2 regions of the Dorea amylophila genome follow, and region 1 is predicted to be linked to the other one. Evidence: riboswitches for the same ligand, from Rfam matches in the RefSeq annotation. Region 1 holds a riboswitch; the other holds the start of a gene.

Evidence for each region. Region 1 has a riboswitch for FMN ahead of ribD (bifunctional diaminohydroxyphosphoribosylaminopyrimidine deaminase/5-amino-6-(5-phosphoribosylamino)uracil reductase RibD). Riboswitches for the same ligand answer to the same signal wherever they lie in the genome.
Region 2: linked by a shared signal. The riboswitch ahead of OCV72_RS10695 (ECF transporter S component) and the one ahead of ribD (bifunctional diaminohydroxyphosphoribosylaminopyrimidine deaminase/5-amino-6-(5-phosphoribosylamino)uracil reductase RibD) in region 1 are both predicted to bind FMN.

The regions. Positions count from the first base shown of each region.
Region 1 is NZ_JAOQJW010000011.1:73,837-88,836, forward strand. Features, by position in the region: gene OCV72_RS08465 (ion transporter) at 1-685, shown strand, start outside; gene OCV72_RS08470 (alpha/beta hydrolase) at 702-1,472, shown strand; gene OCV72_RS08475 (AAA family ATPase) at 1,542-3,131, shown strand; gene OCV72_RS08480 (YkgJ family cysteine cluster protein) at 3,185-3,685, shown strand; gene OCV72_RS08485 (C-GCAxxG-C-C family protein) at 3,739-4,185, shown strand; gene OCV72_RS08490 (nitroreductase family protein) at 4,398-4,940, opposite strand; gene OCV72_RS08495 (HD domain-containing protein) at 5,045-5,602, shown strand; gene OCV72_RS08500 (alpha/beta fold hydrolase) at 5,639-6,562, shown strand; partial or broken gene OCV72_RS16795 (alanine:cation symporter family protein) at 6,576-6,680, opposite strand; gene OCV72_RS08510 (bifunctional metallophosphatase/5'-nucleotidase) at 6,943-8,802, shown strand; gene OCV72_RS08515 (EAL domain-containing protein) at 9,008-12,376, opposite strand; FMN riboswitch at 12,532-12,646, shown strand; gene ribD (bifunctional diaminohydroxyphosphoribosylaminopyrimidine deaminase/5-amino-6-(5-phosphoribosylamino)uracil reductase RibD) at 12,811-13,947, shown strand; gene ribE (riboflavin synthase) at 13,929-14,582, shown strand; gene OCV72_RS08530 (bifunctional 3,4-dihydroxy-2-butanone-4-phosphate synthase/GTP cyclohydrolase II) at 14,601-15,000, shown strand, end outside.
Region 2 is NZ_JAOQJW010000015.1:77,673-92,672, reverse strand. Features, by position in the region: gene OCV72_RS10730 (ribonuclease Z) at 1-878, opposite strand, end outside; gene OCV72_RS10725 (hypothetical protein) at 888-1,124, opposite strand; gene rimI (ribosomal protein S18-alanine N-acetyltransferase) at 1,291-1,758, opposite strand; gene OCV72_RS10715 (threonine aldolase family protein) at 1,752-2,786, opposite strand; gene tsaB (tRNA (adenosine(37)-N6)-threonylcarbamoyltransferase complex dimerization subunit type 1 TsaB) at 2,779-3,513, opposite strand; gene tsaE (tRNA (adenosine(37)-N6)-threonylcarbamoyltransferase complex ATPase subunit type 1 TsaE) at 3,501-3,926, opposite strand; gene OCV72_RS10700 (VOC family protein) at 4,068-4,436, shown strand; gene OCV72_RS10695 (ECF transporter S component) at 5,059-5,688, opposite strand; FMN riboswitch at 5,835-6,002, opposite strand; gene ptsP (phosphoenolpyruvate--protein phosphotransferase) at 6,047-7,666, opposite strand; gene OCV72_RS10685 (YitT family protein) at 7,729-8,619, opposite strand; gene OCV72_RS10680 (Tex family protein) at 8,655-10,811, opposite strand; gene OCV72_RS10675 (TetR/AcrR family transcriptional regulator) at 11,018-11,620, shown strand; gene OCV72_RS10670 (diacylglycerol/lipid kinase family protein) at 11,661-12,584, shown strand; gene OCV72_RS10665 (glycerophosphodiester phosphodiesterase) at 12,609-13,430, shown strand; gene OCV72_RS10660 (phosphatase PAP2 family protein) at 13,538-14,206, shown strand; partial or broken gene mutY (A/G-specific adenine glycosylase) at 14,301-15,000, opposite strand, start outside.

The sequences.
Region 1 (15,000 bases):
GAACGATGAACAAAATACAATAAGCAAGCTATATGACTGGATGATGATGATCGTCATAGTAGTAAGTATTATTCCGCTTGCCGTTAGAAACGCAAATGAACTTACGCAAATGTTAGATTTTGTTACGGTTATTATATTTATCATAGACTATATTTTAAGATTATTAACGGCGGACTTGAAATTGAAAAAAGGAAAGAAATCATTTGTCGAATATCCGTTTACACCAATGGCGGTAATCGATTTGGTATCGATCCTTCCATCAGTAACGCTTTTGAACAGCAGCCTGAAGTTATTAAGGCTCTTCCGGTTGTTCAGAACTTTCCGGGTATTCCGAGTATTTAAAGTGATCAGATATTCTAAGAGTATTAATATCATTATCAATGTATTCAAAAAGCAGAGAGAGGCGTTGCTGGTAGTAGGCGGATTGGCGATAGGATACATAGTGATCTCGGCACTGATCATGTTTAATGTAGAACCGGCAACATTTCCAAGCTTTTTTGATGCGGTATACTGGGCGACCGTTTCGTTGACTACGGTTGGATATGGGGATATCTATGCCGTTTCAACGATTGGTAAGGTGATTACGATGTTATCGTCGGTATTTGGAATTGCAATTGTGGCATTGCCGGCAGGCATTGTTACAGCCGGGTATATGGAAGAGATTAATAAAGATGAATCTTTGTAATTTAGGAGAATTGCAGATGGAAAATAAAGAGAAAAAGCAAATGCTTACAACGGAGCTAACAAAAGAAAAGGGCGGAGGGATTGTCGGGATAATTCAGGATATTACAATAAACGGAATCAAACTACAGGTGTTTCAGAACGGAACCGGCGGCCCGGTCATCTTCTGGGGCATGTATCCACATCAGCCGAACGAAGTAGAACATCTGTGGGAGTCTTTACTGGAACTTGTGCCGGAACAAAATTTCCTGCTCGTCGCATTTCAGGTGGAAGATTGGAATCGGGATTTTTCGCCTTGGGAAGCAGCGGCTGTATTCGGAAAGGAAGGCTTCGCCGGACAAGGTCTGAAGACGCTGAGATGGCTGACAGAGGAATGTGTGCCACATATTGACCGGACTTTTGGTGTGAAGGACAGGGAACATTGGCTGATGGGCTATTCGCTTGCCGGATTATTCGCGCTATGGGCAGCTTATGAAAGTGACGTGTTTTCTGGAATTGTATGCTGTTCGGGTTCGTTGTGGTTCCCGGACTGGGACCATTATGTGAGGAATCATGTGATTCAGAGTAAATGTAGCGTGTATCTGAGTCTTGGCGGAAAGGAAGAGAAGGCGAAGAACAAAGTAATGGCAGCGGTCGGTGACAGGACCAGGGCGCAGGAAGGGCTGTTACAGGAGGACTCGATGGTGGAATCTGTGGTTTTAGAGTGGAATGCGGGAGGACATTTTGCTGATGCGGGGAAGAGACTGGCTAAGGGTGTCAGATGGATGTTTGGTGCGAAAAGTGGCTTATAATAGAAGTTGAGGACGTTGATGTTTCATGGTATCATAATCAGTATAGAAGTAGATTAGAAGGTGTAATATATGGGAAGATTTGTGAATCCGGATAACAGTGCATTTCAAGTAGCACTGAATTCAAAAATCTATATAGATAAAACGGGCTTAATTGCCTGCATGAATGATGTACTGGACTCAACAGACGGATATATTTGCAATAGTCGTCCACGCCGGTTTGGAAAATCATATGCGGCGAATATGCTTGCAGCATACTATAGCAAAGGTGCAGATTCGGAAGAGATGTTTTTTGATCTTGAGATAGGAAAAACAGAAGATTTTAAGAAGCATCTTAATAAATATGATGTGATCCATATAGATGTACAATGGTTTCTGACCAATTGTGAAGAAGCAGAAAATGTTGTAGCATATATTACCAGGATAGTATTGGATGAATTGAGGGAAATTTATCCGGAAATTTTGTCTGAGGATGTAAGATCTTTGCCGGATGGGCTTTCACGGGTTAAGGATAAGACAGGACAGAAATTTATTATTATCATTGATGAATGGGATGTGCTTATCCGGGATGAGTCGGCAAATAAGAAAGTACAGGATGAATATATCCGTTTCCTGAGAAGTATGTTCAAGGGAACGGAACCTACGAAATATATCCAGCTCGCCTATCTTACAGGAATTTTACCGATAAAAAAAGAAAGAACACAATCGGCACTTAATAATTTCCGTGAATATTCGATGCTGAATGCGGGACCACTGGCCTCTTATATTGGATTCACAGAGGAAGAAGTAAAAGAACTTTGTGAGGAATATAAAAAGGATTTTTCAGAGGTGAAGCGCTGGTATGATGGCTATCAATTAGGAAAATATCATGTCTATAATCCAAACGCAGTCGTAAATCTGATGACCGATGGAAATTTTCAGAGTTACTGGTCTGGAACGGCTTCCTATGATTCGATCGTTCCATTGATTAATATGGATTTTGATGGATTAAAGACTGCAATTATTGAAATGTTGTCGGGGGCAGCGGTTGAAGTGGACGTTGCTTCATTTCAGAATGACATTGCAAATATTGTGAATAAAGACGATGTCCTGACGTATTTGATTCATATGGGATATCTGGGTTATTCGGGCGCTTCCAGAATGGCGTTTGTACCGAATGAGGAGATCAGACAGGAGCTGATTCGTGCGACGCGGAGAAAACGATGGAACGAGATGTTACTTTTCCAGCAGGAATCCGAATTGTTATTAGATGCAACGTTAGATATGGATGGTGAAGCGGTTGCAGAACGGATAGAAAAGATACATGAGGAATATGCATCAACAATTCAATACAATAATGAAAATTCACTTAGCAGTGTGTTGGCATTGGCATATCTGAGTGCGATGCAATATTATTTTAAGCCGGTTCGAGAATTACCGACAGGACGAGGCTTTGCGGATTTTGTGTTTATTCTAAAACCGGAATATAAGAGTGATTATCCGGCGCTTGTTGTGGAATTGAAATGGAATAAAAGTGCTGTGAGTGCATTGCAGCAGATAAAGGATAGAAAATATCCGGATTCTATTCAAGATTATACAGGTGATATTTTGCTGGTTGGGATTAATTATAGTAAAAAAGATAAGAAACATGAGTGTGTTATTAAGGCGTATAAGAAAAAATAACAGTGTTTCGTCAGGCATATAAGTGAAATGAAAGCATAGTAGAGGTGAATAAAATGCTCCCGGAAAGAAAAATACATTTTGAAGCAAAAAAGAAAGAAAAAGAGAACTTAAGATTTCGAAGCTTCTTAAAATGCAATGCGGATGAAGAAGAACTGGACCAGCAATTTTTACAACTGCACAAAGAATTATTTGAAAACTTCGATTGCGGCAGATGCCGTAACTGTTGTAAAGAGTACTGTGCGGAACTTACGACAGATGAAGTGAAGGAAGTGGCAGAGTATCTTAAGATGGAAGAGCCGCAATTTGTTCAGACATATCTGGAAAAAGATGAGACAGAAGGGACTTATTTAACGAAAAATAAACCATGTGATTTTCTTCAAAAGAATGGAGAATGTCTTTTAGAGGAGTGCAAGCCGGATGGCTGTAAGAAGTATCCATATACGGATCAATCGGGACGTTTGGGGAGTTTGTATGGTATGCTTGATGCGATAGCGGTGTGTCCTGTAGCATATGAGATCTGGGAACGGTTAAAGAAAATATATAACTTTCATTGATGATAATGTAAATGGAATGATAAAGAGGTAATTACAACCGGAGGTGAAAATCAATGAACAAAGCAGACAAAGCGGAATCTCTCTTCCGCACAGGCTACAACTGCAGCCAGTCGGTCTATGCAGCATTTGCGGAAGAACTGGGAATAACAGTGGAAGAGGCAGCAAAAAAAGCAAGCCCGTTCGGAGCAGGATTCGGCAAGCTTCGTGAAGTATGTGGTGCTGTGACGGGGATGGTCATGGTGATCGGTGATCTGTACGGATACGATGATCCGAAAGATGCGGCGGGGAAAAAGAAGCTTTATGCACTTGTGCAGAAGCTTTGCGGAGCATTTGAAGAATCGGAAGGAAGTCTAATTTGCCGGGAACTTCTTGGGCTGGAGAAGGGCGAAGATCTGGAAGAGCCTGCGGTCAGAACGGAAGAGTATTATCAGAGCAGACCGTGCGTGAAAGCATGCAGAAGAGCAGCAGAGATTTTGGAAGAATATATGAAGAATAAGTAGAAAAAGACAGCAAAAAAATCGGGGAATATATAAAGAATAAAAGGATAATAGAACGATTGATGTTGAATATAAAAAATAGAGCGGTACGATGAAGGTACCGCTCTGTTTTATATTCTGAATCGCCATGCGTTCGTAAGAAGCTGCCAGTGGCAGGAATTGTTATGTATTCGTAAAGTCTGGTTGGGGGCAGATTCCGCAGACAATGAAGGATTTTAAAATTTCTCATAATGAATTTTCTCAAATGGAAGCTTTGAAAGTTCGGCAGGTGTTTTCTCCTCAGCCGGCATCCCCAGAGACAGAATCGCTTCAAGCTTATACCCTTCCGGAAAATGCAGACATTCACGCACATAATCTTCGGTTGTAATAGATGCAGTACCGGAATCGGCGGAAGTTGCAGTTCTTAACCGTCCCTGGATCCAACAGCTTCCGATACCAAGACTGTCGGCCATCAGATGCATATTTGCCATGGCGATGGAGCTGTCCTCAATCCATACATCAGAGACTTCGGCATTGGCGATGACGACGATGGCCGCATCTGCGCCGGCCAACATCCAGGCGGCGCCGGTACGGCATTCGGACAGATGACGGAGCATGTCTTTGTCTTTGACGACGATGAATTCCCATGGGCGGATTGAACGGCTGGAAGCGGACAGAAGTCCGGCCTGAATGATCTGTGTCAATGCTGCATCATCAATAGGTGCACCGGTGTATTTACGAATGCTGTGGCGTTGCTGGAAAATTGATAATAAATTCATAAAAAACCCCCTTATCTTTTTTTCTTATAGTATAATTGAGAATATAAGAAAAGGGAAGAGAAGAGTATTTAGACAAGTATTAGACAAAAGAAAGCAGGAAGGATATGAGCGAATACATTACGACCTACACAGGAAAACATTTTAAACCAACAGAACCGGATCCGGAGTTATTTGACATAGCAGATATTGCACATGCGCTGTCTCTGATATGCAGAGGAAATGGTCATGTGAAGACGTTCTGGTCGGTCGGGGAACATTGCATTTGCTGTGCAAAAGAGGCAAAGGCGAGAGGCCTGTCGGATAGGGTGGTGCTTGCATGCCTGCTTCACGATGCAAGCGAGTGTTATATGTCGGATGTTCCGTCGCCTTTTAAGAAGGAACTGCCGGAATATAATGAACGCGAAGAACGTATGCTTTCTATGATTTATGAAAAATTTCTCGGTTCGGACCTGACACCGGAAGAGAAGATGCAGTTGAATGTGATTGATAAGGCAATGCTATGGTATGATCTGACGTTTCTTCTGGGAGAGAAACAGGAGAGCGAAGCGCCAAAATTGCATATTGATCTGAGGTATGAGGTCAGAGCATTTGGTAAGGTGGAAGAGGAATACCGGAGGATTTTTGAAGAACAGCTTATAACCGTACAGAATAAAAGAATCTAAAATCGTACGGATAAGATAGAAAAGGAGGAATACATTATGTTACACGAAGTATCTTTTGCGTCCTACAACGGACGTGACCAGGTCCAGGGATGGATCTATGTTCCGGCTTGCAAACCGAAGGGAATTGTCCAGGTGATCCACGGATTTGGTGAACATTCCAGACGTTATCTGCATATGATATCTGCCTTCATGGATGCGGGTTATATCGTGGCAGCAGACGATCATGTAGGACATGGGAAGACAGCAATGGTCAATAATGTGTGGGGTGATTGGGGAGACAAAGGACCGCATACAATGATGGAAGACGAGCATACATTGAAAGGAATCGTGTGTGAAAAATATCCGGATCTGCCATATTTCTTATTCGGACACAGCATGGGATCTTTTATCACAAGAGATTTCATTGCAAAATACGGGGACGAACTGGCCGGGGCAACCATCTGCGGAACAACGGGAATCTTCCGCGGGGCAGAAGAGACGGGAAAGAAATTAAAAGAAGCGATCGATGCAGGACATGGAGAAGAATCCGATCCGTCATATACCGGAGAACTGATGGGATGGATGTGTGAGCGCTGTGGAGAGGTCAGCATCGGAAATGAGTGGATCTGTGCCGATCCGTATGTACAGCGGGATCATGCCGATGATCCGTTTGATGCATTTACCAGACCGACCAGCAACCGTTCGGTATATGATTTCATCCAGATGATGTTACAGATCGAGGGAACAGAGTGGGCCGAAAAAGTGCCGACAGATCTGCCAATCTATAATATTGCGGGAGATCAGGATCCGGTAGGTGAGTATGGTGTCGGTGTATATCAGGTAAGTAACTGGCTGGTACAGACCGGACATAACGTAACAACGAAGCTGTACTCGGGATACCGTCACGAGATACATAATTATGCTGAGATTAAGAACGAAGTCGAAGCGGGTATTATTGCATTCATGGACAAGGCATTATAAAAATGTATTAGGTGCCGGGACCACCGGATACCATAGCTGTGGTGACACCAAGGATATTACCGATTTCAATCGTAGCGGCAAGAGCCGTAGTCAGAGCGGAAAAAGGAGAAACATCTCCTACTATTCCTTCCTAAAACGCAAAGAAGAGCAATGCTGTGAACAACATTGCTCTTCAAAATTCAGTTCCTGCAATTAGAACAAATGTGAGGTTGAGGGCGTTAAAGTTTCATGATATCATAATCAATATAGAAGAACAGTGTGACAGATTATGTTATTACAACCGGAGAGTCTTTTATCGCATTCTTCAAAAGGACCTGTTTTCATAAACAAGGAGTGAAGGCGGATTACGAATGTCCGTTTCATTAAAGGAAGGAGTTAAGATGAAGCAATTAAAAAAACAATGGAATAAGGTAACGGCACTTTTGCTGACCTTTGGGATGGTTTTTGGATTATTTGCGGCAGTGCCGGTACAGGCGGAGGATGGAAATGCGTCCGGAAGTACAATTTTTGATGTAAAAATTGTACATACGAATGATATTCATGCGCGGGTAGAAGAGGACGATTACAATCAGGTGATCGGAATGGACCGGCTGAGCGGAATTGCACAGGCATTTACGGAAGGAGCAGACGGTTTGCTGATGTTGGATTCCGGAGATACTTTTCATGGACAATCGATTGCGACATTGGTAAAGGGAGAATCAGTGGCAAAACTGATGAAAGCTTGTGGATATGATGCAATGACTACAGGAAACCATGACTGGAGTTATGGCAAAGATCGTTTAAAAGAGCTTGGTGGAATTGCTAATGTCAAAATTTTATCCGGTAACATCAAAAATACAGACGGAACATCCTTTTTTGATACGGATGCACTTGTAAAAGAGATTACAAAAAATGGAAAAACACTGAAGATCGGTGTGTTTGGTGTAAGTGATCCGGAGATGAAAAATAAGACAACACCATCTAACGTGGAAGGGCTGGACTTTCAGGATGCGGTAGCTTATGCAAGAAAGGAAGCTGCCGCGTTAAAGGCAGAGGGGTGTGATGTGGTGATCGCATTGTCCCATACGCTTGATCCAAAGAGTGTGGCTGCACAGGTGGACGGTGTCGATTTGTGGCTGTGTGGACATGAGCATATTGAACTCAGTGAATCTGTGACGACACCGGATGGTTCAACAACCTATGTATCGGAAAGTGGATATTATTTAAATACTGTGGGTCTGATCGATCTGAACTGTACTATGGATGAGAATGGAAGCGTACATGTGGATTATAAGAAGACATCGGTCGATTATGAAGCGGCACAAAACTATCCGAAGGATGCTTCCGTGACAGCTGTATTGGATACGATCAAAGCGGAAAACGAGACAGTACTGAATCGTGTCATCGGTACTTCACCGGTGGAATTAGACGGTGTCTGGGAACATATCCGTATTGGACAGACAAATCTTGGAAATGTCATAACGGATGCGTACCTGCTTGCCACAGGGGCTGATATAGCCTTTGAAAATGCTGGTGGAATCCGTGCTTCTATCGCTGCCGGAACGGTAACGTATGGAGATGTCATCAATGTCAGCCCTTATGGAAACTATGTGGTGACCAAAAAACTGACCGGCGCACAGATAAAGGAAATGCTGGAGACCAGTCTTACTATTCAGAAAAACTGTATTGTTGCAAATGACAGTGGTGAGTGGGATGCGTGGCCAAATGACAGCGGAAGTTATCTGCAGGTTGGCGGAATTACCGTCCGCTTCGATCCGGCGCAGCCAGCGGGTGCCCGTGTGCTTTCTGTGCAAAAAGATGGGCAGGATCTGGATGATACAAAAGAGTATACCGTAGCAGTTAACAATTACCTTGCCGGCTCTGACAGCTATCCTCAGCTTGCCGGTGCAGTGGAGACCGGAGAATATTCCTGCTGTGAAGAGTTGTTGATTCGCTTCTTTGAACAGGGCTCTGATACAGTTATGGCAAGTGCAGCGAAGCAGAACATGATTCAGACAACCAAAGAGGCAGAAGAACCGGGACAGCCACCTGTGCCTGTTACACCGCCTGTACCGGAGCAGCCAGCGAAAGAACAGCTGGAAGCTGTGAAAACAGAGAATAAAGAAAAAGCAAGTGGAACAAAAACTTCGGTAAAAAGTCCGAAAACAGCGGATAATAATGAGATATTCTTCTGGATGATACTACTGTTGCTCAGTAGCGGAGCAGGAAGTATCTGCCTGGTTCAGAAAAATAAAGGATAATTCAAGATGCGGAAGCCCTTAAAAAAATCAAGGACTTCCGCACTTTTTTTGTTTACAGAAAAATAGTTTTGTAATCGCATGCGCCAAATAGCAGAAAATTAAGACGGAATCAACACACATGCACAATATCCCGGAGCAGGTTGAAAACAGTAGATGGTCAGAGTCTTGTCGGCTTCGACAGCAAAATGTAAGGACTCCGGTTTTATTAAACCCGGAGTCCTTTTTGAAGAAGTTCATCGAAAGAGCAAGGTTTTCCCCACAGATATCCCTGACTATAATCAGGATCCAGCAGTCGAATCTTTTCCCATTCATCCTCAGTCTCCACACCTTCTATGCAGATTTTTATGTTCAGACGGTGTATCATAGTGCAGAATCGTTTTAAAAGATCATATTCCTTTGCATCTTTTATAGCTTTTGCGGTAAAGGAACGGTCAATTTTAATGATATCCGGACGAAGTTCATTGAGATAATGGAAGTTCGAATAACCGGTTCCGAAATCATCCAGTGCAAGCCGTATGCCGGCTTTTCTTAATTCCTTCAGGAAATGCCGTGCATTGGAATTGTCTTCCAGCAAAGCACTTTCTGTTAATTCCACGATCAATGCTTCCGGAGGAAGTTTGGCATTTTCAAGTTCAGCAGAGATATCCTGTATCACATCAGACTTTTCAATCTGTATCTGTGAGATATTGATGCTGACCTGGAAGTCCGGAATTGTTTCACGGAGCTTTTTACATGCCTGTAGAGCTTCCCTTATGATCCAGCGGCCGGCCGGAATGATGAGTCCGCTTTCTTCCAGGATAGGGATAAATTCTGCCGGTGAGATAGTTCCGAACTGTCCGGAAGAAAAACGCATCAAGGTTTCCGCACCAAAAGGCTGTCTGCAGCCTGCTTTCACCAATGGCTGTAAGGCAACAGAGAATCCACGAAAGTCATGTATGACTGCCGCATGAAGGACATCGCTGATATCTTTCAGATGTAAGAACCGTTGATAGTCCTGTTCATTGAAAATGTAATAACGGTTTCTTCCCCGTTTTTTAGCTGTGTTCAATGAAAAATCTGTCCGCTTCATCATTTCATCATATTCGCTTTCCAGAAGATTATAAAATGGGAGAATCCCACCGGAAATCGTAAAGATTGCCGTATAATGATTCTTTTTAATAAACTGGTTGATGTTTTCCCTGATTTTATTGTAAAGGTGTACTGCTGTCTGCTTATCGTCAGAAGTAATATCCACGATGATAAATTCATCAGAGGATAATTTGTATACCTGCTGTTCCCCTGAAATACAGTGCGAAATACACTCTGCAGTTTTCCGGAGAATATAATCACCATAATCCCATCCGAATTTTTCATTGATCGATTTGAAATTATCAATACCAAGGCGTAACAGAAATCCATTTTCCAGAGGAGTCTCCTGGGTCTTCAGGTATTCAATCAGACCATTCTCGCCGAAAAGTCCACTGATATTATCTGCTTTCTGCTTTTCGCCGATCTCATTAATACATCCAACCATGTAGAGCGGCTTTTGATAATCATCCCGTACAAGATATCCGCGGCAGTTGATCCAGACCGGATTCCTGTTCAGATCCAGCCAGCGGTATTCCATATTATGGATACAACGGTTGGTAGTAAGCAGATCACGGAATTCGGCAGTCAGCAGCGGATAATCCTCGGCATATACAAAGTCCCGGTGTGTTTCCATAACATTATAAAAAGCATTTTGAGGAACGCAGAAACGTTCCAGTGACTGTGGTGCAATATAGTAAAAGTCGGTCCGGAAATCAACAAAGTACAGATAGTCATCGGTACTTGGACTGAGCAGGTCAATGATCCCGCATAATTCCGTCGGTGAAATATGCTGGTATTTTTTCTCCTGCGTGATCAGTTCATCCGTGATCCCTTGTGCACGAGATTGCTTTCCGGAAGAAAGCATCGGATGAGAAGAAGCGGAATGTGATATTTTTTTTCTTCGTTTTTCACGGTAAAGCATAGTATCACTGCGTCTTACGATATCTTTAAAATCCATATCGGTGTCAGGCTGATAATAGGCATATCCGGAGGAGACGCTGAGAGAATAGGAAAGATCCTGATCCTTTTCATTTAGAAGCAGCTCCAGTTTATGGATCTTATCGGCAATCAGCTCTTTTTCATCTTTATGGAAAATATAAGCAAATTCGTCTCCACCGATTCGGAAACAATTCTGTTCCGATGGAAAAGCCTGGCGGATACACTGATAGCAAAGCTTTAAGGCTTCATCTCCCTTTTCGTGGCCAAAGTTATCATTAATTTCCTTCAGATTATCAAGGTCTAACAAGACAACTCCGGTTGTATGTAATTCCAGCTCCTGCTCGTCCAGATAACGGATCATATTTTCATAGGCATTCCGGTTCATGGCTTCGGTGAGCATATCTATATTAGCCAGTTTCTGGAAGTAGATTAGTTTTTGCTTCTGGATACACTGCTCATAATATTGCGATACCTGGATCCAGATCAGCATAAGGATAAACAGCAGAGTCCCAAGCGGAAGAAATACAGATGTCTGCTGGAATCTGCGGATATAATAAACCAATAGTTCCGACAAGGCAAAATACATAATGAGGTACATCGGGTATCTGAATTTTCTGGCAAGTTCGTTTCCAAGCTGTTTTGCCTCGTAATGGATCAGTCCGATCGTATATGCTGCATTCACAAGCATGATCAGATGCGTGATCGGAAGAATCAGGAAGATATCGACAATTCCCATACACTGAAGAAGGACGGCTGCGCCCATATTGATCAGATAAGAAACAGACAGGAACAGGGCACCTTTTCGGAATTTACTTTTGCAAATATCATACAAAAGGAAATTAAACGGTACAGGAAAGAGATAAAATGTAAAGAAGTCAATAAAATACAGTGTTCTTCCATCCGGAACTAAAAACTGCAGAAAACCACATTGCTTCAGGGACCATAAGGCGATCAACAGAGAAAAGATTCCAAGATTCAGGAATATTTTAGATGTTTCTTCGGAAAAATCCTCCTGTTTCTTACGGATCACTGCAATATACAATACCAGAGAGAGAAATCCCAAAAATAAAACACCGCAACTGACGATCAGTATTCCTAGACTCTGGCTGAGAATCTTCAGAATACAATCGCCCCTCGTACCCAGAAAAAGATGAGCCGGGTTCCCATAATAACCCTGATATACAGGGATGATTTTGACGGTCAGTTTCTTGGCATCACTGTTTGCCGGAATGTCTACAATATGCCAGCAGGAGCCGGGTGATTTCATGAATTTGGGTGTGTGTGTTTCATTTCCGTATTGATAAATAAGTTTCCCATCAAGCCAGACTTCTGCATTGGTATGAGTAGTCTGGAAAAGAATCGCTTTTTGTGTGTGGAATTCATCGGACAGGATCACAGATTCTGTTTTCGCACCGTCAGTTTTAAAACTTGTTGTTTTCAGTGAGGTGGTGTTATCAAAAGGCAGTTCGTTCCGAACAGTATCCTGTCTGAATATCCAGATGGAAAAGATGACGGCAAATAAGACAGATGCGATCAACGAGAGCCATATTTTTTTCTCTATTTTCATAATTTGATTTCCTTTAGATTCTACGTATTCTCAGGTGACAATAATCTATACGTATAGAATAACAAAATTGGCAGATGAAATCAATGTGAAAAGGAGTTTGCTATTTCCAAACTTTTGCTTTACAAATGATATATAAAGTATTATGATAAAAAAAACGAAATCTTCAGGGCAGGGTGCGATTCCCTACCGGCGGTAAAGCCCGCGGGCCGAGAGGCATGATCCGGTGTGATTCCGGAGCCGACAGTATAGTCTGGATGAGAGAAGATGATGGTACAGTTATTTTAATAGATGAATGTAGTGTCTGAGCTCTGAGATGGTGATCCATTTCAGAGCTTTTTTGGTTAACAGATCATTTGTCAGTTACATGTAACAGATCATTTCCCCTGTAGGTATCCTGCAGGGGTTATTGTATAACTAAGAAAGAAGGAAGAAAAATGACGGATCAGGAATACATGCTCCGGGCAATCCAGCTTGCAAAAAAGGGAGAAGGATGGACGAATCCGAATCCGATGGTAGGTGCGGTGATCGTAAAAGACGGCCGGATCATCGGGGAAGGTTATCATAAAAAATGCGGAGAACTTCATGCAGAGCGCAATGCAATCGCATCGCTTACAGAATCGGCAGAGGGTGCGACAATCTATGTTACGCTGGAACCATGCTGTCATTATGGCAAGACACCGCCGTGTACGGAAGCGATCATAGAACAGAAGATTAAAAAAGTGGTGATCGGTTCCAGGGATCCGAATCCAAAGGTGGCAGGAAAAGGTGCACAGATATTGCGTGAATCGGGAATTACAGTAGTTCAGGATTTTATGCGGGAAGAATGTGACTGTCTGAACCCGGTGTTCTTCCATTATATTACGACGAAGACACCGTATGTAGTGATGAAATATGCTATGACACTGGATGGGAAAATTGCGACAAAGACGGGCGCATCGAAGTGGATCACAGGAGAACCGGCCCGACAGGAAGTGCAGCATATGCGGCACCGGTATATGGGTATTATGGCCGGTATCGGGACTGTACTTGCGGATGATCCGATGTTGAATGTCCGGGTAGAAGGATGGAAAAGTCCGGTCAGAATAGTATGCGACAGCAGTCTTAGGATACCGCTTGACAGCCAGATCGTAAGAAGTGCAAAAGAGTACCGGACAATCGTGGCTTATGCAGGACGGGAAGAGAACGAAGAAATAACAGAAGAAATAGAACGGCTACATGCGAAAGGCGTGGATACCGTCTGCTGTCCGGATGAAAAAGGTCAGATAGACCTTAAAAAGCTGATGACATATCTTGGAAATGAGGGTATTGACAGCATTCTGCTGGAAGGCGGGGGCACGCTGAACGACAGTGCACTGCGGGCAGGAATTGTAAAAGAGGTACACTGTTTTATCGCACCAAAATTATTTGGCGGAAAGAACAGTAAGACACCGGTGCAAGGAATCGGCATCGGACTTCCATCAGAAGCATTGAAACTGAAATGTACGGATATCTGCCGGATCGGTGAAGACATCAGGATAATCTGTCAGGTATGTGAAAAAGAACAGGAGGGGCCATGTTTACAGGAATCGTAGAAGAGAAAGGATCGGTCCGCTATATGCAGCTGACCGGAGAGTCGGGAGTTCTGGCAGTCAGGGCGAAGAAGGTATTGGAAAGAACGAAGATCGGTGACAGTATCGCAGTCAATGGAGTGTGTCTGACAGTTACATCACTTCAGCCGGATGGATTTACTGCAGATGTGATGGCAGAGACCATCAGGAGAAGCAGTCTGGGAAGCTGTAAAGTCGGAAGTCAGGTGAATCTGGAACGGGCAATGGCTGCAGACGGAAGATTTGGAGGACATATCGTAAGCGGTCATATTGACGGAACCGGTGTGATCCGGTCTCTGATCCGGGAGGAGAATGCCATCTGGGTATCTATCGGAACATCGCCGCAGATATTACATCTGATCGTAGAAAAAGGCTCCATCTGTATAGATGGCATCAGCCTGACGGTGGCAAAAGTAGAGGAAGAGGGATTTCAGGTATCGGTTATCCCGCATACAGGAGAAGAAACGACGCTTTTGGAAAAAGTGCCGGGCGATTCGGTGAATCTGGAGAATGATGTGATCGGAAAATACGTAGAAAGGCTGTTAGGCCTTGGAAAGAGTGAAGAAGAGAAAAAAGAATCCGGAATTACGATGGAATTTTTGCAGGAATTCGGATTTTAGAACAGGAGGATAAATAGAATGTCACAAAACAATCAGTACAATACAATCGAAGAGGCACTAAGGGATCTGAGGGAAGGAAAGGTTATTCTGGTTACAGATGATCCGGACAGAGAGAACGAAGGGGATCTGGTATGTGCAGCAGAGTTTGCAACACAGGAGAATATCAATTTTATGGCGACTTATGCGAAAGGGCTTATCTGTACACCGATGAGTGCGGAAATTGCAGCAAGGCTTAACTTTCCACCGATGGTTGCGGAGAATACCGATAATCACAGCACAGCATTTACCGTTGCGGTGGACCATGTTGATACGACGACAGGTATTTCGGCAGCAGAACGTTCCTATACAATCATGAAATGTGTGGATGAAGATGCGAAGCCGGAAGATTTCAGAAGACCGGGACATGTATTTCCACTCA
Region 2 (15,000 bases), on a different contig from region 1:
TTATCTTTTGCTGCGATTGAATTCGGGAATATTGCCTTGACATCGTCCATATATTCCTCTGGTTTTGTCAGTGACGGGCTATAATGTGTCAGCCACATTTCTTTTACTTCTGCTTCTTTTGCAAGCTGTGCCGCTTCGTAGAATGTCATATGCTTATATTCTTTGGCTTTCTTCTGCTTATCCTTTTCGCCATACATTCCTTCACAGATAAAGAGATCCGAATGCTTTGCATTCTGCTTAATAGATTCCGTAGGTCTCGTGTCTGTGGTATACGTAAGCTTGATTCCTTTTCTTGCCGGCCCGAGTACCATATCCGGTGTATATATATGTCTCTTTGTCTCCACCGTCTCGCCTTTTTGTAATATTCCCCAGTACTCCTGTGGAATATTCGATGCCTTCGCTCTTTCTACATCGAATTTTCCTGCACGGTCGATCTCCATCGTATAACCATAACAAGTCACATTGTGATTTACACGAAATGCTCTCAGGCGGTAGCCATTCATCTCAAATGTCTGCTCTGCCTCCGTGATTTCCATATATTTAATCTGGAACGGCAGCTCCGGTGCGATCACGCGCAGTGCATTCACCACTCGTTCCAGTCCTTTTGGTCCGATTAATGTGAGCGGCTTGGTACGGTCCGCATTTCCCATAGTGAGAAGGAGCCCCGGAAGTCCGCTGATATGATCTCCGTGATAATGCGTAAAACAGATCACGTCGATCGGTTTAAAGCTCCATCCCTTTTCTTTTATCGCAATCTGTGTTCCCTCTCCACAGTCGACCAGAAGACTGCTTCCATTGTAACGCACCATCAGGGATGTAAGCCACCTGTACGGCAGCGGCATCATCCCTCCGGTTCCTAACAAACATACATCTAACATAATTTTCCTCTATTCCTCTTCCATTTTAATCTTAAAGTTCCTTGTCAGTTCATCATAACAGGATTCACAAAGGTCAAAATGATCTCTCCGGTTATCTTTTTCCGAAAAATATCCCCATTGCTTATCCACTGTCAGGACGTCTTCCTGCGGAACCCCTTCTACGACCGGAATCACTCTTCCACATTTGTTACATACAATACTGGTTACTTCTTTTACTTTTCTTGTCCGTTCCTTAAACTGGCGCATACCATTCCTCCTGTAATCCTGTCACCGTTTTTTCCGGTGTTTTTCATACATTACATCGTTTTCTTTTCATTATTCTCTGTCTGTAATTTTCTCAGTTACGCCTATATTATAGCTTTTCATCTGTATGCTGACCAGTGGAAAGTGCTGTAAGAATTACCATTGTTTCCTACAGATTTACGGACATCAAAACAGCATTTTCTTTGGGATTCTCATAGTAATCCCTGCGGATCCCATCTTTCGTAAATCCACATTTTCCATAGAATTGTCTGGCAGCTTCATTGTTTTCTCTTACTTCCAGCATGATTCTTGTTATCTTCTGCTCCCGACAGAAGTCAAGCAGTTTCCGGAACATCTGACTGGCTGCCCCTTGTCTGCGCACAGAATGTGCCGTTGCAATCCTTGCAATTTCACCTTCCTCTAATACGTAATAGAAGATAAGATAGCCGGCCATTCCTTCTTTTGTCTTTGCCACAAATATTGCGGCATTCTTCTGCTTCCACGTCTCTTCCAGACTTTTCAGACTCCATGCATCAGGAAATATCTCTCTTTCCAATGCAGCAATCTCCGGAAGTTCCGGAAAATCAGCCTCACTTATTTCGATCATTTTATCTGATTCCATCTGATTTTCTAACATGCCATGATATCCCTTATCAATTCATCTACCACTTCCGATTTTGTCGCCCAGCTTGTGCAGAATCTGACTGCGCTTTCGGTATCCGATACCTTCTCCCAGAATTCAAATACATATTTTTCTTTTAATTTTTCGATATGGCTGTCCGGAAGGATCGGAAACTGCTGATTCGTATAGGAATCGTAACGCAGACTATATCCTTTTTCCAGAAATATCTTTTTAAGCTTCATTGCCAATTCGTCTGCATGTGCGGATATCTTAAAATAAAGATCATCCGTAAACAGCGTATCGAACTGAATACCAAGAAGACGTCCTTTTGCCAGCATTCCGCCATTCTGCTTGATCATATAGCGAAAATCTTTCTTCAATGCCCGGTTAGTGATCACAACAGCTTCACCAAATAATGCGCCCACCTTAGTTCCACCGATATAAAATACATCTGTATACTTTGCAAGATCTGCAAGTGTGATATCATTTGTCTCTGCCATCAGCCCATATCCCAGACGTGCTCCGTCAAGAAACAATAACATACCATATTTTCTGCATACTTCATGCAGATCCGCTAATTCCTTCTTTGTATACAGTGTTCCGTTTTCCGTCGGATGGGAAATGTATACCATCCCCGGCTGTACCATATGCTCCTGACTTCCATCCGTCCAGTGAGCATGGCACATCTCTTCTACTTGTGCGGCAGCAATCTTTCCATCTTCACTTGGAAGCGGCAGTACTTTATGTCCGGTTGCTTCAATTGCCCCTGTCTCATGTACATTGATATGCCCGCTTACCGCTGCGACCGCTCCCTGATATGGGCGGAGTGCCGCACTGATCACCGTTGTATTGGTCTGTGTTCCTCCTACCAGGAAATGCACATCCATATCCTGACATTCACACAGATCCTTAATCTTCTGTCTTGCACTGTCGCAGTATGGATCCAGCCCATATCCGTTGGTCTGCTCCATATTCGTCTCTATCATCCTCTGCATAATTGCAGGATGTGCTCCTTCTGTATAATCGCACTGAAATCTATACATGCTCCATTCTCTCCTTCCGTTCTCTTTCTGCCTGAGACACACGGAGATACTCCGGTTCATGCTCCATCGCAGTTTCAATCTTTCCTTCTTTATAATACTGCATTCCCAGTGTTCCTACGGATGCAGCTCTCTGCCGGTTCATATTTGCCGGCGCAAATGTAACCGCTTCTCCCGGCAGGATCTCTTCTGTGATCTTTGTCTTATGCACAGGGACCCCGTCGCCAAGGAAGGTTACTCTTCTTCCTTCTTTTAAATACTTTTTCAGCTTTTCTCCCAGTTCTTCTATCGGAACTGCCATCTGGTCTTCCAGTATGTGAAGCTTCTGCCCGTCAAATTCATAGATTCCTGCATACACCTGCCCGCGTCTTGCATCCATAATCGGACATACAACATCTGCAATTCCACACAAATTGCAGGCAAGTCCCTCCAATGTCGGAATATGAATCAGTGGTTTCTCAAGCGCAAGTCCAAGTCCCTTGGCCGTTGCAGAACCGATACGAAGTCCCGTAAATGATCCCGGCCCTCCGGCTACCGCTATCGCATCTACGGTATGCAGATCCAGTTCTGTCATCTTCACGATCTCGTCCAGCATCGGAAGTAATGTCTGTGAATGTGTCTTCTTATAATTGACTGTATATTCGGCAATGACCTGGTCATCCACTGCCCCGTCTTCTACTACAGCTACACTGGCGACCAGTCCTGAGCTGTCTAATGCTAATATTCGCATATTGTAATCCTCCGGTAATCGAATCCTTTTTCCAGATCCTTTTCTATCTTAATCTCTGTGTAATGTTCCGGTAATATCTCTTCAATCAGATTAGCCCACTCGATCAGGCTGACGCCCTCTCCGTAAATGTAATCTTCATAGCCAATCTCATCCATCTCTTCCACATCACCGATTCGGTACACATCAAAATGATAAAAGGGAAGTCTTCCTTCATCATAGATCTGCACAATGGTAAATGTAGGACTGCTGACCGGTTCATCTATCCCCAGTCCTTTGGCAAGACCTTTGGTAAATATCGTCTTCCCGACACCCAGATCTCCCACCAATGTATACACCTGTCCTGCGCAGGCTTTTTCACCCAGACTAAATCCCAGATCCCAAGTCTCTTTCTCACTGTTTGTCTCTATTATCATAAGCTCTCCCTTTCCATTTTTTGAAATCACTGTATTCAGTATCTTTAAGTATAACACATCTTTTTTTCTTCTGCTACTCATGATATACTTTCTGATAACAGCTTAAATATATTAATTTTTATCAATAATGGAGGAAAACGTATGAAATTCACATTTTATCACAATAACATTAACGTTGCCGATCTTGACAAGTCTATCGAATTCTACCAAAAAGCACTTGGACTTAAGATTACAAAAGAGACAGAAGCTGCCGACGGAAGCTTCAAGCTGGTATTCATGGGAGATGATACCACCCCGCACAAATTAGAGCTCACATGGCTGCGCGATATGGACAGACCTTACGATCTCGGAGACAATGAGATTCATCTGGCAATGCAGACAGATGATATGGACGCGGCACTGGCATTCCATAAGGAAATGGATTGTGTCTGTTTCGAAAACCCGGAGATGGGTATCTATTTTATCAATGATCCGGATGGGTATTGGGTGGAAATCTGCCCGGCGGAATAAATTTAATTGGGATTTAATTCAGGAAGGCTGTGGATACCCGAACCGGAATAAAGCTTGAAAAGGCGTTCCTGCTCAGGTTCCATCGGCGGGTCAATTCTAAAGGGGCAAAATTCTGCTAAAAGCAGGCTTTCAAAATTTGAAACTCGGCATACGCCTCAGACAGTCAAATTTTGAAAACCTAACGCAGAATTTTGCCCCTTAAGAATTACCAACGCCTCTTTCACATTCACTGGAACACCTTTCCAAGCTTTATTCCGTGTGTATCAAATGCCTTACGAATGAAATGACAAATGCGTAACCGTAGTGGCCTCCACCGGGTTACACTTCCGGGCATTTCATTTATTAACATCCGCTGTCAGTCACGACTTGAAGGAAACAATAGATAAGGATTATTGTGAATGTGGAATGCCGTTAGAAACAATTAGAGAGTCAGAAGCACCGTTAAAGGAACGAAGCGAACGTGTTTGAGGCGAACGCCGAGTTTGAGCGTAGTTCCTTTGCTTTTAGGTGATTCTGACTCTCTTAGTGTTTCTTATGGTATGGAACCTGAACAAGAAGCCTTATCTATTGTTTCCTTCAAGGACCGAGAGGCCGCTTCCCAGTTAATAAATGAAATCCCAAATTACGCATTCATCTTCAATATCGGACTGATTTTTTTATAAACCAGGAACACGATCAAAGATACCAGTATACCTTTCAGCAGATTGAATGGTCCGACTGCCAGCATCACAAAAGTCTTAAGGTCTGTGATATGTTTGTTTACGGCAGTTCCCATTCCAACCAGGCCGTCGATCGGCATACCGAATGCTTTGGCATATGCCGGTAGTAATACGAAGGCATTCAGAAAACATCCGACTACTGTCATGAATACGGTTCCCGCTGCCATTCCGGCTACTGCTCCGGTTCTGGTATGTTTCTTATGGTAGATCAATGCGGCCGGCACAACCAGTGAACAGCCGATCAGGAAGTTTGCGATTTCTCCGACTCCCGCTGTCATAGTTCCGTTGATTGCAAAGTTCAGTAAGATCTTGATAAGTTCTATTGCCGCTCCGGCGAGTGGTCCCATTGCAAAGCTTCCGATCAGGATTGGTACTTCGCTGAAATCTATCTCATAGAAGGACGGAGCGAACGGAAGCGGAATTTCGAACAACATCAATACTGTTGCGATTGCCGATAACATACCAATCTGTGCCATTGTCCTGATTTTGTTTCTGTTTTTTTCATTTTGTCTTGTCATTACTTTTGTACTCATCTTTCTTTCTCCTTTAAACCGAATTATATTCTAAAGGAAGAAACTTCTTATTTTGAACCATACGATATTCACATTTCAGACAAAAACCCCGTCACCCAAAAGGGCAACGGGGCAATCATATCATTCTGATAATTCTGTAATATCATATCATCCTTCTCTCATCCAGACTTTACTGTCGGTTCCGGAATCTCACCAGATCGGCTGATCATCACATTGATAACATCTGTCCAGATATCTCTGACCAGAAATTCTTCAATGACCAGTTCGCGGACTTTACCGCCGGTTGGGAATCACACCCTGCCCCGAAGAATCTTCTTTCGTCTCATATTATAGTACGGCATAACCGTCTATGCAACCATTATTTTGTGCTCATCTCACGGATCAGTTTTCTGATCGGAAGAACAAATGTCGGAGATACAGACAATTCATCGATTCCCATCTTAAGGAATGTCTCTGTCAAAGTCATATCTGCTCCAAGTTCTCCGCAGATACCAACCCAGCATCCTGCTTTGTGTCCGTTCTCGATTGTCTTCTGGATCATGCGGAGCACTGCAGGATGATGTGAATCATAAATATTGTCAAGTTTGCTGTTCTGTCTGTCAATTGCCAGTGTATACTGAGTCAGGTCGTTTGTTCCGATACTGAAGAAGTCAACTTCCTCTGCCAGAAGATCGCTGATCATCACTGCTGCCGGTGTCTCGATCATAATACCCTGTTCAACTTCACCGTACTCGATTCCTTTTTCTGTCAGTTCTGCTTTGATAGACTCTACGATCTTCTTGATCTCTTTCACTTCATCTACAGAAATGATCATTGGATACATAATTCCAATGTTACCATATGCGCTTGCACGAAGAAGTGCCCGCAGCTGTGTACGGAAGATATCTCTTCTGTCCAGACAGATACGGATCGCACGGTATCCCATGGCCGGATTTTCTTCATGATCAAGGTTGAAATAATCCACCTGCTTGTCCGCACCGATATCCAGTGTACGTACAATTACCTTCTTACCTGCCATGTTCTCGGCTACTGTCTTGTATGCCTGGAACTGTGCTTCTTCATCCGGATAATTATCCGCTTCCAGATATAAGAATTCACTTCTGAACAGACCGATTCCAGCCGCATCATTGGCCAGTACACTTGTAACATCTTTTACACCGCCGATATTTGCATATAATTTGATATGTTTTCCGTCTACTGTTATATCTTCTTTTCCTTTTAATTCCTGAAGAAGTTCTCTTGCTTTGATGTCTTCTTCTTTCTTTTCCTGCATTTTCTTTAAAGTTTCTTCATCCGGATCAATGTAGAATGTTCCTGTGTAACCGTCTACAACCGCCATCTTCCCGTTCCACTCTTCTTTAATATCAACTTCGATCAGTGCCGGGATGTTCATCGTTCTTGCAAGGATTGCTGTATGTGAATTTGCAGATCCAAGTCTGGTTACGAATGCAAGGAGCTTCTCCTTGTCCATCTGGACCGTCTCACTTGGTGCAAGATCTTCTGCCACAACGATCACAGGTTCATCACCGATGGCTCCACCGCTTTCGTTCCCACTTAAGATATTTACCATACGTTCCGAGATATCTTTTACATCTGCTGCTCTCGCTTTGAAATAATCATCTTCCATCTCTGCAAACATCTTCGCAAAGTTATCTCCTGTTGTAGCAACGGCAAATTCTGCGTTTACCTGCTGTGTCTCGATGATATTAACAACAGAATCAATATAATCATCATCTTCCAGCATCATCTGATGTACTTCAAATACAGCAGCATTCGCTTCTCCGACTTCTTTTAATGCTTTTTCATACAGTCCCTGTAACTGCTCTGCTGCCTTTGCGCGTGCATCCTCGTAACGTTTGATCTGTTCTGCAGTATCCTCTATTTTCACACGTTTTACAGGCTGTTCTCCCTTCTGGTAGAACAATATTTTTCCAATTGCAATTCCTTTAAATATTGATTTGCCAGTATATTTCTCCATAAATGATACCTCGTCCTTCCTTCAATCTTTGTTAACATTCTAACTCACAATACCTGTAAAGTCTAGTTTTTCGTAAGATTCAATTCGTCGTAACGCAGCTTTTCCATTGTAAATCCGCGTCCTCTCACCTCATTGATCTGCGTGATCGTGATAAATGCTTTCGGATCGATCTCCTGAATCGCCTCTTTTACCGAATACAGCTTTCTGCTGTGGATAACACATAATACGCCCTGCTGCTTCTGCTCTCCATAACCGGTCTCGATGTCTACCATCGTCACTCCGGCATCAATATCCGTTAAGACTTTCTGACGGATTTCTCTGTATTTGTCCGAAATTACAAATAACTGGATCTGTGACTTCCCAAGAAGCATCACCCGGTTCAGCACAACCGTACTTAAAAACAAATTCAGAATACCATACAGTATCTGTTCCGAATCTGAAAACAGCATCTGAAATCCCAGCACCGAAAAATCTACGATATACAAGAATACCGCTACCGGGACATGAAACCATTTGTGTAACACAAGTGCCAGTATATCTGTTCCACCGGTAGAAGCACCTACTCTTACCACCAGTCCGATACCGATTCCAAGGAGAACCCCTCCATATAATGCCGCAAGCATAGCATTATCCTGCGTCACTTTGTCTATTCCCGGAATGGACTGTGCCATCGACAGAAATATTGGATAAATAAAGGAACTGATGATCGTTGTCAATGCAAACTTCTTTCCCAAAAATACTGCACCGAGAACGAACAGCACCGCATTGATCGCCAAAATAATCATCGATAGGTTCACCTGAAAATAATGGCTGATCGTAAGACCGATACCAGTCGCACCTCCCATAATGATCCCATTCGGCACGATAAACGCTGCCACAGCAAACGACAATACAAGATTGCCGACCAGAACTCCCAGAATGGTTTTGATTATTTTTTCCCAACTTTTTTTCATGTGCTCCATCCTCTCTCCGTACTTTCTTTCCCGGATTATGAAATTCCTTTCATCGTAAGCTGGATCCTCTTCTTCTTAAGATCCACGCTCATCACTTTTACATCCACGATATCGCCAACGCTTACCACTTCCAGCGGATGCTTGATGAATTTCTTATCCGTGATCTCGGAAATGTGTACCAGTCCATCCTGGTGCACTCCGATATCTACAAACACACCAAAGTCAATGACATTTCTTACGGTTCCTTTCAGGATCATGCCTTCCTTTAAGTCTTTCATATCTAAGACATCTGTTCTTAAGATCGGTTTCGGCATTTCGTCACGCGGGTCACGTCCCGGTTTTTCCAGTTCTTTCACAATATCCCGGAGGGTGATCTCTCCAATCTCCAGTTCCCCGGCAAGTCTTGCATAGTCTTTGATCGTGAGGGAAAGTCCGGTTAGCTTTCCTCCGCTGATGTCTTCCAATGAAAATCCCTGTTTCTTCAGCAGTTTTTCTGCAGCTTCATAGGACTCCGGATGTACACTAGTTCCGTCTAACGGATTTGTACCATTCTGGATTCTCATGAATCCGGCGCACTGCTCAAAGGCTTTTGGTCCGAGTTTTGCAACTTTCAAAAGTTGCTTTCTGTCTGTGAATCTTCCGTTCTCTTCTCTGTATGCCACAATATTCTTAGCAATTGCTCCGGATATTCCGGAAATATAAGAAAGGAGCGGTGCCGATGCCGTATTCAGGTCAACTCCGACTTTATTTACACAGTCTTCCACAACACCGGATAAAGCTTCACTTAACTTTTTCTGGTTCATATCATGCTGATACTGTCCGACACCGATGGATTTCGGATCAATCTTCACAAGTTCTGCCAATGGATCCTGCAGTCTTCTTGCAATGGATGTCGCACTTCTCTGTCCAACGTCAAACTTCGGGAATTCTTCCGATGCAAGCTTACTTGCCGAATATACGGAAGCTCCTGCTTCATTTACAATTACATACTGCACTTTCTGCGGAATCTCTTTTAATAATTCTACAATGAACTGCTCAGATTCTCTGGATGCGGTACCATTTCCAACAGAGATCAATGTAATGTTATATTTTTCAATAATCTTTTTCAGCAAATCTTTGGATGCCTGGATTTTCTTCGGTGTCGTCGGAGCAGTCGGATAGATAACCGTTGTTCCGATGACTTTACCGGTCGGATCAACAACTGCAAGTTTACAGCCGGTACGGAATGCTGGATCCCATCCAAGTACAGTCTGTCCTACGATTGGCGGCTGCATCAGAAGCTGATGCAGATTCTTCTTGAATACGCTGATTGCCCCGTCCTCTGCCTTCTCTGTCAGGTCACTTCGTATCTCACGCTCAATCGCAGGTGCAATGAGACGCTTATAGCTGTCCTCTGCCGCTTCCTTTAAGATCGGTGTGGTATGCGGATTATCACTGTGGATCATCTTCTTTTCCAGATATCTTAAGATATCGTCCTGCGGTGCCTCAATCTTCACCGTAAGGAACTTTTCTTTTTCTCCACGGTTCAATGCAAGCACTCTGTGTCCGGCAAGTCTGTTTACCGGTTCTTCGAAATCATAATACATCTCGTATACAGACTCCGCATTTTCGTCTTTTGCCTGTGAGATTACTTTCCCGTGCTGTACGGTTGCTTTACGGATCCAGATTCTGTAATCTGCTTCATCCGATACTGACTCGGCAATGATATCCTTTGCTCCATCAATTGCTTCTTTTACAGAATTCACTTCTTTTTCCGGATTCACATATTCTTCTGCATACACTTCTACCGGTTTATCTGCTTTTTGAAGCGTGATGACTGCTGCAAGCGGCTCCAGTCCTTTTTCCTTTGCGATCATGGCACGTGTCCGGCGTTTTGGACGATACGGACGGTAGAGATCTTCTACCACAACCATCGTCTCTGCTGCCAGAATCTGCTTTTTTAATTCTCCGGTGAGTTTTCCCTGTTCCTCTATACTTGACAGAACCTGTTCTTTCTTTTCTTCCAGATTGCGCAGATATACCAGTCTCTCATACAATGTTCGCAGCTGAGCATCGTCCAATGTTCCCGTGACTTCTTTTCTATATCTTGCGATAAACGGGATCGTATTGCCTTCATCGATTAATTTTACCGCCGCATCGACCTGCCATCTTTTGACTCCAAGTTCCCCGGTAATCACCTGATTAATATCCATATGTTTTGTCTTTCCCTTTCTTGCCGTATTCAAAGAATTTATACTTCTTTATTACGCGGATAATTATAACTGAATTCCCCACTGTATGCAATGGCGTCTATAATACAGAGTTCACTCTGTTTTCTTGAAAATGTATTTTCTCTATGTTATACTGAAGCTACTTGAACTTATCAGAAAAACAGAAATACTTAAAGGGGCTTTTACTTATGAATCAGGAAATACAAGGACTCTCAAAACAACAACTCAAATCCAGGGAAACACGTACCAAGATCTTTCAGGCAGCCAAACGGATCCTGCAAAAGCAGGGTTATGAGCAGCTGTCGATCAAGAACATCTGCGAAGAAGCCGGTGTCTCCAATGGAAGTTTTTATCATCATTTCAAGACAAAAGATGATCTTCTTTCTTATTATATTGAAGAACAGCCGAGTATGGATCCTAATCTTCTTGATCTTCCGTCCAGTGCTGCCGGGACAAAAGAGGCAATCATCTCGGTTTACTTGAATTATGTTCACTACTGCGAAGAGCTCGGAGTTGAATTTATGGCCAATTACTATACACCTAAGAATCAGTCCCTGAACCCTTTGATCCGTACGGAAAGACCATATCCGATCATCACCGTTCACGATTATCTGAAACGCGTAATTGATGCCGGAATCATTTCCCCTCCTGCTGATCTGGAGGATATCACAACCGACATCCGTATGATCGTAATCGGAAATGTATTTGAGTGGTGTTTAAAGAGTGGCGATGCTGATTTTGAGGGTAATATGCGCCGATCCCTTACTACTTATCTGAACGGATTGTTCTGATCATTTTGAAATCTATGAATTAGCAAAGGATGAATACGGTATGTACACGTTTATTGCCAATCCCAATGCCAGATCCGGCAGAGGGATTCTTCTCTGGAAACAGATTGAAAAAATTTTGCTGGAAAAAGAAATCGCATATAATGTTTTATTTACGAAATATCAGCATCATGCTACCCGTCTGGTGCATGATCTGACTTCCGACGGTGCTCCTCATACGATTGTTGTCCTCGGAGGAGATGGTACTTTAAACGAAGTAATCGATGGGATCAGATATCTGGACAAAGTAACACTGGGATATATCCCGCTTGGTTCAGGAAATGACTTTGCCAGAGGTCTGGGACTTCCGACGGACATCCACAGTGCTCTGGAACAGATTCTTTCTCCTTCGCACTACACCGCCATGAATGTCGGAGTACTGGATTACGAAAATAAACACCGGCGTTTTGCCGTAAGTACCGGTATCGGCTTTGATGCCGCAGTCTGCCATCAGGTAATGGTCACGCCGCTCAAAGCTTTTCTGAACCGTCTGAAACTTGGGAAACTTACCTATCTCGGTGTTGCACTTCATAAACTGCTTACATTAAAGCCGGTCACAATGACTGTCACAACCGAAACCGGTGAAATAAAAACCTATCACAAAGTCTATTTTACAGCAGTTATGAATCTGAAATATGAAGGCGGCGGATTCAACTTCTGTCCTGCCGCCAGCGGGACCGATGACAGACTGAATATCATTACTGTCTCAGAACTGACACGGCTTAAGGTTCTCTGCCTGCTTCCGACAGCATTCAAAGGATGGCATACCCGTTTCCGTGGAATCACTCTGGACACCTGCACAGAAGTCACGATCACCAGTGACCGCGCACTGCCTGTACATACCGACGGCGAGCCGGTCTTTCTGCAGTCTGACATCCATGTACATCTGGAAAAAGAGAAGTTACGTATTATTACGCCTTGTAAATAATTCTGTACACAGGGAGGTTATTTTATGCGTTTACTAATTGCCGGAATTATTATATTTTTCACATCGTTCTACTTTTATCTGATCTGGCCGAGGCTGTCCCACAAACAGCAAATCCGCCCATTTCTCCATACTATGTTCGCACACCGCGGATACCACTGTATTGAAAAGGGAATTCCGGAAAATTCCCTTTCTTCTTTCCGGGCTGCAATCTCACACGGATACGGAATTGAACTGGATGTACATCTGTCAACCGACGGAAAACTTGTCGTATTTCACGATGATGATCTGTCACGTATCTGCGGACGCCCGGAAGCAGTTGAGATACTTCCGTCAAAAGAACTGCAGCGCTGCCGGTTACAGGATACCACTGAAACCATCCCTCTTTTTTCTGATGTACTTTCTCTGGTAGACGGGCAGGTGCCGCTTCTGATCGAACTTAAGATTCCGAAATCTTCTCTCAGTATCTGCGAAAAGACATGGGAAGCCCTGAAAAACTATAACGGTCCTTATATGGTGCAGTCCTTTAACACACTTGGCATCTGGTGGTTCCGCCGCCATGCGCCACATGTCCTGAGAGGTCAGCTTTCTTCCAATCTGACTGCAGACAATATTCCGGAACCATGGATACTGTCTTTTATTGTAAAACATCTGCTCGGCAATGTACTCGGACGTCCTGATTTTATCTCGTATAAACTCGCAGACCTTCCGAGATTTGAAGTATGGTTTTTAAAGCATATTCTGCATCTTCCGATTGCTGTATGGACACTTCGTACACCAGATGCGTTAAAGAAAGGAACACTTTCTTACGACATGCAGATATTTGAGAAAAAGAAAATGTATTATTAATTTTGTTAATATTCCATGAACATTATTGTTGATTCATTTTTTTCATGTTATAATGCGCTTTGAAACGAGATAAGATAATAACAAAGGCTTAAAAAGGGGTAGTTCATATGAAAGCCATTGATAAAGCAAAGAGTTTTTTGAAGAAGTACCGTCATGCATGGGTATTATCATACTTTCTGATCTATATGCCATGGTTTGTTTACCTTGAAAAGCGCACAGATGCACGACATTATATGATACACTCTCCAATTGATAATCATATTCCGTTTATTGAATATTTTATTATCCCTTATTTGTTGTGGTTCATATTCATTGCTGTGACTGTGGCTTATTTCCTGATTAAGGATAAATGGGGATTTTACAGACTATGTGCTTTTTTATTTTCAGGTATGACAATCTTCCTGATCATATGTACGGTCTTTCCAAATGCATTAAATTTAAGGCCAACTGTATTTCCACGAGACAATATATTTACCGATATGGTAAAAGTTCTGTATAAAACAGATACACCGACGAACGTGCTTCCAAGCATCCATGTATTCAACTCTATCGGTGCAGGCATTGCCATCTCACATAGTAATGATCTGAAAAAGCACAGATGGATCCAGATCAGCGCTTACATTCTGGCTGCACTTATCATTCTGTCCACAATGTTCTTAAAGCAGCATTCCGTGACCGATGTGATCGCAGCTGTTACGATGGCATGCATTATCTATCCATTCGTATATGTTGCAGCAGACAAGAAAGCTCCTAAGCTTTCCCAACAGCCGACGTAATATGAATAATTATGAATCTATAGAAAGATGCAGGTAACTGTTATATAACTGACAGTTATCTGCATCTTTTTAATTTCCATTGTTTTTCCAATCACTACCGTTCAATCCCCGCATACCCTGTATACTTTTCAAACGCCGACGGAATCGAATACTCCTTCCTGATCTCCTCCGGATGAATAAACAGAAATCCTTCCTCATTCGTCTTCTCCAGCTCATCTACGATCACCTCATATCCTGTCATATGCCATTCGATATGACTGAAGATATGCTTTGCTTCCGGAAGTTCCTGCACACGTACCGGCATCAGACCGATCGTCTTGCTGTACTCCGTAACTTCGTCCATCGAAAGCTTACCTTCCACATTCGGAAATTCATACAGTCCTGCCAGCAGACCTTTTGCCGGGCGCTTCCGGATTGCAATCCGCTTACCGTCTTTGAATATCAGAATGGTTCTTTCTTCGATCTTTCTGGTTTTTGCCTTTTTCTTTACCGGTATCTCTGTCGTTAGCTTCTCCTTGCACGCAATACAATATTCTTTTACCGGACATTCCTCACATTTCGGTTCTCCGTTCGGCACACACACGATTGCTCCCAGCTCGATCAGTCCCTGATTGAAATCACTGGCAGCATCGGATGGTATCACCTGTTCCAGTGTGTTTTCAATCTTCTTGCGGACACTCTGCTTCATGATATCTTCATAACTTCCGGTGATCCTGGAAATCACCCGGAGTACGTTACCATCCACTGCCGGCTTCGGGATTCCGTATGCAAATGCGCTGATAGCCCCCGCCGTG